2 regions of the Rhodoferax sp. LS1P39 genome follow, and region 2 is predicted to be linked to the other one. Evidence: riboswitches for the same ligand, from Rfam matches in the RefSeq annotation. Region 2 holds a riboswitch; the other holds the start of a gene.
What was found. Region 2 has a riboswitch for cobalamin ahead of AC097O_RS02715 (cobyrinate a,c-diamide synthase). Riboswitches for the same ligand answer to the same signal wherever they lie in the genome.

Region 1 (3,404 bases), on a different contig from region 2:
GGTCCAGGTTGACGTTGGCACCGAAGGGGCCGTAAGGGCCGTTGCCCGCCGGGTCGTAACCAATTTCGTGCTGGAGCTTGCTGCGGTACACCCGCACATCCACCTGGCTTTGCTCCAGCATCCAGCGCGCACCCAGCTCCATGTCGCGCGAGGTTTGGGCCTGCAGCGACACGTTGGGGTTGGTGAACGAGAACTCGTCCACATTCGCCAGGCGGAAGCTGCGGCCCACGCGGGCGTAGACGGTCACATCGGCCCCCACCGGCTGGCTCAGCCCCAGGTCCCAGGCGTTTTGACGTTCTTTCAGGTTCGATGCCGACGCAGCCTCGGCCTTTTTCATTTCTTCCGTGCGCCAGCCGATGCCCAAGCGGGTGCCCGTGGCCGCCAGCGTGAAGTCATTTTTGGCATACAGCGCTGTGCTGCGGGCGGTGGCCACCGTGCCCACGGGGGTGAAGCTGGACTGGGTGGTGGTGCGCTCCCACTCGCCCTTGTCCGCACCGATGAAGAACACGTTGTCCGACGCACCGACCTTGCGGGCATTGCGGGCGCGCAGGCTGACATTGGACGCATACACGTCGTAACCGTAGGGGCTGCCGTAGGCCACGCTGGTGTATTTTTTGGTCCGCTGGTTGGCATCGGCAGCCAGTTGCCAGTCGCCCACCGTGGCTTCGGCAAACACACCGGCATTGTCTTTCTTGAAAGAGCCGAAGTCGGTTAAGGATTGGGCCTGGCGGGGGTTGGCAGCGTACTGCGCTGCTGTCAATGCGCCTGGCAAACCGCTGTCCTGGTCGTTGCGGCCCGCGCGCGCACCCAGGCGCAGCCATTCGTTGCGCCACTGCCCCGTTACCGCCAGGGCTTGCGTGCTGGAGACGAAATTGTCGCGGTGGCCGTCGCTGCGGCGGTCTTCGGCCGACACGTCCAACGAGAACCCGCCGGAGGCGATCACGGCATTGGCCCGCAGGTCTTTCAATTGGTGGCTACCGACGGCGGCGTACACCTCTGCCGAGCTCACCCGCTGCACACCCATGGCCGCCTTGGTGGTCACCACGATCACGCCACCAGTGGCACCTTCGCCGTACAGCACCGCACCGGTACCGCGCAGAATTTCAATGCGGGCGACCGATTCAATTGGGATGGAGGCCAGCCCGGCGGTAGCCATGTCAGCCTCGTTCAGGCGCAGGCCGTCCACGATCACCACCTGGTTGCTGTCGGCCGTAACACCAAAACCGCGCAGGTCCAGGCTGTAGTTGTTGCCGCCCGAGATGTCCAGGCGGCCCACCACGCCCAGCAGCCTCATGACCGCTTCATTCACCGTACCGGCACCCGAGGCCTGGATTTCTTCTGCCGTGATGACGCTCACGCCAAACGGCAGCGGGGCGGCAGGCTCAGCGAACCGGGTGGCCGTGACCACCACCTCTTTGAGCAGCGTCTGTGCGGTGGAAGGCAATGCAGCGGCCAGGGCCAGGGGCAGCACGGCCAGGCGCGCAGGAGTGAATACAGTTTTCATGAAAGACATTCATCAGCAATAGGCTTGCCCCGGCGTCCCCGCCAGGGCTTCAGCGTCAAGGCGGCGCGCTACTGACAACAGCAGACGCACCACCACCTTGTTGGCCGGTATCCGGGCTGGCGGAAGGCTCGCACCGTCTTCCCAGGCAGCAAGTACCCAGTGACTGTGTGGTGAGAGTGGAATCGGATGATTCATCCGCTTTACCGTTGCGGGGGCAGCGCAGGCTGAGTGGTGGTGTGCACCGCTTCCTGCTTCCCGTTGAACTGCGGCATGTGAACCATGCCGCGAGCACCAACACGGGCATTTTAAGCCCTGCATAGCTACCACTAGAATGTGCAAGCTTATGGTCACCCCCACCCAAATTGAACAAGTTGCAGAACGTACCGAGCGCCTGCTGGTACGTTACCGCGAGTTGCAGCGCGCCAACCAGTTGCTGACCGAACAGGTCGCCACGCTGGCCCACGAGCGCGATTCGCTCAAGTCCCGCCTGGGCGCTGCCCGCGCCCGCATCGACGCGCTGCTGGAACGCCTGCCCCAGATCGGCAACCCGCCCGCCATACGCCCCGCCCCCCGCAAGGACGCAGAATGAAGCAGCTCGACGTGCAAATCCTCGGCCAAAGCTATTTGCTGGGCTGCCCGGAGGGCGGTGAAGCGCGCCTGCTGGAGGCCGTGAAGATGGTGGACACCGCCATGTGCGCCATCCGCGACGGCGGCAAGATCAAGGCCCGCGACCGCATCGCCGTGCTGGCCGCGCTGAACCTGGCCTTCGACCTGACCGACCGGGGCCGCGCGCCGGTGCGCCCTGCACCCGTGCAGTCCGAGGCCGCCAACGACGACGACCCGGTGCTGACCACCTTGATTGAGCAACTCGATCTGGCTTTAGGCGACGACGGGCACCTTATTTAGCCTAGAATTGGCCCGTCTGCGGTGCATGCCGGGCTTTATATTTCCTTGAACCAATGCTCCATGAGCCCGGGCCTGGAATATCCCCTGGGGAGCGTGATCATCTCGCGTTAGATGAACCCAACTTCAGGGTGACCTAGCCCACCTGAACCCCGGTTCAGGATGCCGGTCCGGTGGCTTCCGCAGACACCTTATTCCCCCACCCTCACTGGCTCCAAGCGCTCCTCGTGCTCCACGGCCAGTCGGTCCCTGGCCTCCGCGATGACCCGGTCCAGGTCGTCACTGGGCACGCCGGGCGCACATAAAAACCCCTGGTACTGGTCGCACAGCAAACGCTGCAGCAGGTCGCGCTGGGCCAGAGTTTCCACCCCTTCGGCAATCACCGTGAGCTTGAGCGCGCGGCCCATCTGGATGATGGCGCTGACGATGGCCTGGTCGCTCTCGTCATCCGGCAGGCCGCTGATGAAGGAGCGGTCGATCTTCAGCTTGTGGATGGGAAACTTCTTCAAATACGCCAGGCTGGAGTAGCCAGTGCCAAAGTCGTCGATCGACAAAAACACCCCCAACCCTGCCAGCGCCCGCAGCCGGGCCAGCGCCTCGTCGGCATCCTGCACCAGGATGGATTCGGTCAGCTCCAGATCGAGCAGCGCCGGGTCGAGGCCGGAATCCGCCAAGGCGTGGGCCACGCGGTCGACAAAATCGCTTTGCTGGAACTGCAACGCCGACACATTGACCGACACGGCACGGGCATGGCCCTGGCGCTGCCACTGCGCCGCCTGCCGTACGGCTTCATTCAGCACCCAGGTACCAATGGTCACAATGAAACCCGACTCTTCGGCCACCGGAATGAACTGGCCCGGCGACACCCAGCCCCGCTCGGGGTCCTGCCAGCGGATCAGCGCTTCCACGCCCAGCACCGCACCGGTGGACAGGCTGACCTGCGGCTGGTAGTGCAGCCGAAAATGCCCGGCCTCCATGGCCTGGCGCAGGCTGTGCT
Region 2 (3,404 bases):
CCAGCGGAGGTCCACACCACCACATAGCCGCCGCCGCTCAGCATGGCCACACTGGGCTGGGACTGCTGGCTGGAGACGGTGGTGTTGACTAAAAAGGTGTCGGAGTAGGTGCTGGTGCTGGCGTTGTACGAGCGGCCATATACGCCGTAGCCGCTGCCGTCGGAACCGTTCGTGTCGGTCCACACGATCACCAGGTTGCCGTTGGCGCTGGCGGCAATGTCGGGATACTGCTGGGTACCCGATTGCGCGGTGGCGGCACCGGGCGTTTTGCTGATCAGCGTCTCACCACCCACCTTGGCACCGGTGTTGTCCCAGCGCTGCAGGTACACGTCGTAATTGCTGTTGATGTAGGACACCCAGACGGTGGCAAAGCCGCCGGTGTAGCCCGCCACGGCGTTTTGGTACTGGGTACTGGCCGTGACGGTGCTGACCACAAAGTTGGCACCCTGGGCCACACCGGTGGCGTTGAAGCGCTGCCCGATCACGCCTTGGCCGGAACCATCCACGCCGCTGTCGTCGTCCCACACGATCACAAATCCACCGTCTGACGTGGCGGCCACGTGGGGATAGTCTTGCGCGCTTGCCGTGGCCGTGTTGGCGCGGAATTCGCCACCCAGCGGCACGCCCGACGCGCTGAACCGCTGGTAGTACACCCCCCAGGTGTTGTTGGCATCCTGGTCATACGACTGCCACACGGTGACATAGCTGCCATCGGCCAATACCGCGGTATCGGGGTTGCTTTGCGTGTTGGCGTTGAAGGTGTTGACCGTGGATTCAGGATAGAGGCTCATGGCACGAAATCTCCGAGGTGTAAGAAGGCGGCCTTAGGCGCGCCAAAGCAAGTGGCGGAACAAGTTCAATGGGTGCAAAACGGGGGGCGTGGCCAGCCGGGCTGGGCGCCGGGGGCTTACGAAGGCAGGGGAATGGGGTGCGTCGGACAGGGGCATCCGTGCGATACCGGCGCAACCCGCTGCGCGGGCAGGGAGCAGGCCGCGCCGCTGGAGTGGCTAGCGTGGCAGCGGGGGCTGGAGCAGCCCCGGTCGATGATTTTCATTCAAAAATCTCCCCTGTTTCAAGGCGACATCCACTGCGTGAATTTTTGTGAACGCCTTATTTCAGCCTGTAAAGCAATCTTCGCACCAGTTACTTATGTCGTTGATTTGCATGGAGAAAACGGAAATATGTCACGAAGCTTGTAATAAATATCGACACTTGTTACTTCTGGTTGTTGTTTTATGGCAACGATATGTAACGACGGCATCGTCCAGGCTCGGCAAAACGGCTGCTGCTACACTGAAAACTTCAATAGGTGTCTTGCAGCTTGCGCGCTGCGGATTAAACGGGAAGTTGGTGAAGCGCAGTAGTTGCTACTGCGCCATGCCCACGCTGCCCCCGCAACGGTAAACAGGTCAAAGCGAGGCCCGGGACGTATGTCCCCACCACTGTGCAAGTGCATGGGAAGGTGGCCCCGCAGCAGAGTCTCCACTCTGCACCTGTGAGCCCGGAGACCGGCCTGCTGATTTAGCGTGACTTTGCGGCGGGCGAAGATCTCAGCAGGCCCCCGCGCAACTCTGTCCCAGTACAGGTCCGTTTGCGTCCCGCCTACTGATCCCTTTCCCCATCCCCAGTCACACCGTTCCACAACCACGCGGCGGGCGTGCAGGGGTCAACCATTTACTATTTTATTTATAGCTGCTCACGCTTAATCCATAAGCACAGAGGGGCTATTTGATGCCTAAAACCTGCCATGCGTTGCTGGTGGCTGCGCCTGCGTCCGGCCAGGGCAAAACCACGGTGACAGCAGCGCTGGCCGCCTGGCACCGCAGCCAGGGCCGCCGGGTGCGCGTGTTCAAAACCGGCCCCGATTTTCTGGACCCCACGATTCTGGAGCGCGCCAGCGGCCACCCCGTGTACCAGCTCGACCTGTGGATGGGCGGCGAGGCCCACTGCCGGGCGCTGCTGCACACGGCAGCGCTGCAAGCCGATGTGATTCTGGTTGAGGGCGTGATGGGTCTGTTCGACGGCACGCCCAGCAGTGCCGACCTGGCCCAGGCCCTGGGCCTGCCGGTGCTGGCCGTGATCGACGGCTCGGCCATGGCGCAAACCTTTGGTGCCGTGGCGCACGGCCTGTCCACCTTTCGCCCTGGCCTGCAGTTTGCCGGAGTACTGGCCAACCGCGTCGGCAGCGCCAGCCATGCGCAGATGCTCCAAGACAGCCTGCCAACAGGCCTGCGCTGGTTTGGCGCCATGCCGCGCTCTGCCGAATTCGCGCTGCCCGAGCGGCACCTGGGCCTGGTGCAGGCCTCTGAGGTGGCGCATCTGGACGAGCGCATCGCCCTGGCCGCCCAGGCCATCGGGCCTAGCGTGGAGGGGATGGCCAGCCCGGTGCGGTTTGAGCCCAGCCCGTCAGAGATCGCGCCCCAGCTGCTGGCCGGTGTGCGCATCGCAGTGGCACGGGATGCCGCTTTCTCCTTCATTTACGCCGCCAATCTGGATACGCTGCGCGCGCTGGGGGCCGAGCTGGTGTTCTTTTCGCCCCTGGCCGATGCCAGCTTGCCCGACGCGCACAGCCTGTACCTGCCCGGCGGCTACCCCGAGCTGCACCTCGCCACCCTGCACGCCAACCAGCCCATGCGCGCAGCCATCCACGCCCACCATTTGGAGGGCAAGCCCACCGTGGCCGAGTGCGGCGGCATGCTGGCGCTGCTGGACAGCTTGGCGGGCCATGACGGCACCCCCGTGCCCATGTGGGGCTTGCTGCCCGGGACCGGGACGTTGCAAAAACGCTTCGTCAACCTCGGCATGCACGCCGCCCAATTGCCCGAGGGGCGGCTGCGCGGCCACAGCTTCCACCATGCACGCATGGACACGCCGCTGCCTGCCACCGCCTTTACCGAGCCGCAGCGCGAACGCAGCCACGCCGAGCCGGTGTTCCGCCGCGGGCGGCTCCACGCCTCGTTCATGCACCTGTACTTTCCGTCCAACCCCAACGCCGTCGCCAAGCTCTTCGCGCCCGCCTGACTAACCAAGACCTCACCATGGAAATCGAATCCCCACCGCTGCTGCGCGACACCCCCAAGCCCCAGGGCGAACGGCGCGGCCTGGTCATCGTGCACACCGGCACCGGCAAGGGCAAAAGCACGGCTGCATTCGGCCTGGCCCTGCGCGCCCATGGCCGGGGCAAGGCGGTCAAGGTCTACCAGTTCATGAAGGTGCCCACCGCGCGCTTTGGCGAGCACCGTTTGTTTGAGCAGCTAGGCATCCCCATCGTCGGGCTGGGCGACGGTTTCAGCTGGAAAAGCCGCGATCTCGACCACTCCGCCGAGCTGGCCCAGGCCGGCTGGGCCCAGGCTGAAGCCACGGTGCGCGCGGGCGAACACTTCATGGTGGTGCTGGACGAGATC

Region 1: linked by a shared signal. The riboswitch ahead of AC097O_RS03855 (TonB-dependent receptor) and the one ahead of AC097O_RS02715 (cobyrinate a,c-diamide synthase) in region 2 are both predicted to bind cobalamin.

The regions. Positions count from the first base shown of each region.
Region 1 covers NZ_JBWMAV010000002.1:102,683-106,086, forward strand. The annotation lists gene AC097O_RS03855 (TonB-dependent receptor) at 1-1,504, opposite strand, end outside; cobalamin riboswitch at 1,590-1,815, opposite strand; gene AC097O_RS03860 (DUF904 domain-containing protein) at 1,848-2,093, shown strand; gene AC097O_RS03865 (cell division protein ZapA) at 2,090-2,410, shown strand; gene AC097O_RS03870 (sensor domain-containing protein) at 2,599-3,404, opposite strand, start outside.
Region 2 covers NZ_JBWMAV010000001.1:610,315-613,718, reverse strand. The annotation lists gene AC097O_RS02720 (beta strand repeat-containing protein) at 1-791, opposite strand, end outside; cobalamin riboswitch at 1,291-1,531, shown strand; gene AC097O_RS02715 (cobyrinate a,c-diamide synthase) at 1,732-3,021, shown strand; gene cobO (cob(I)yrinic acid a,c-diamide adenosyltransferase) at 3,039-3,404, shown strand, end outside.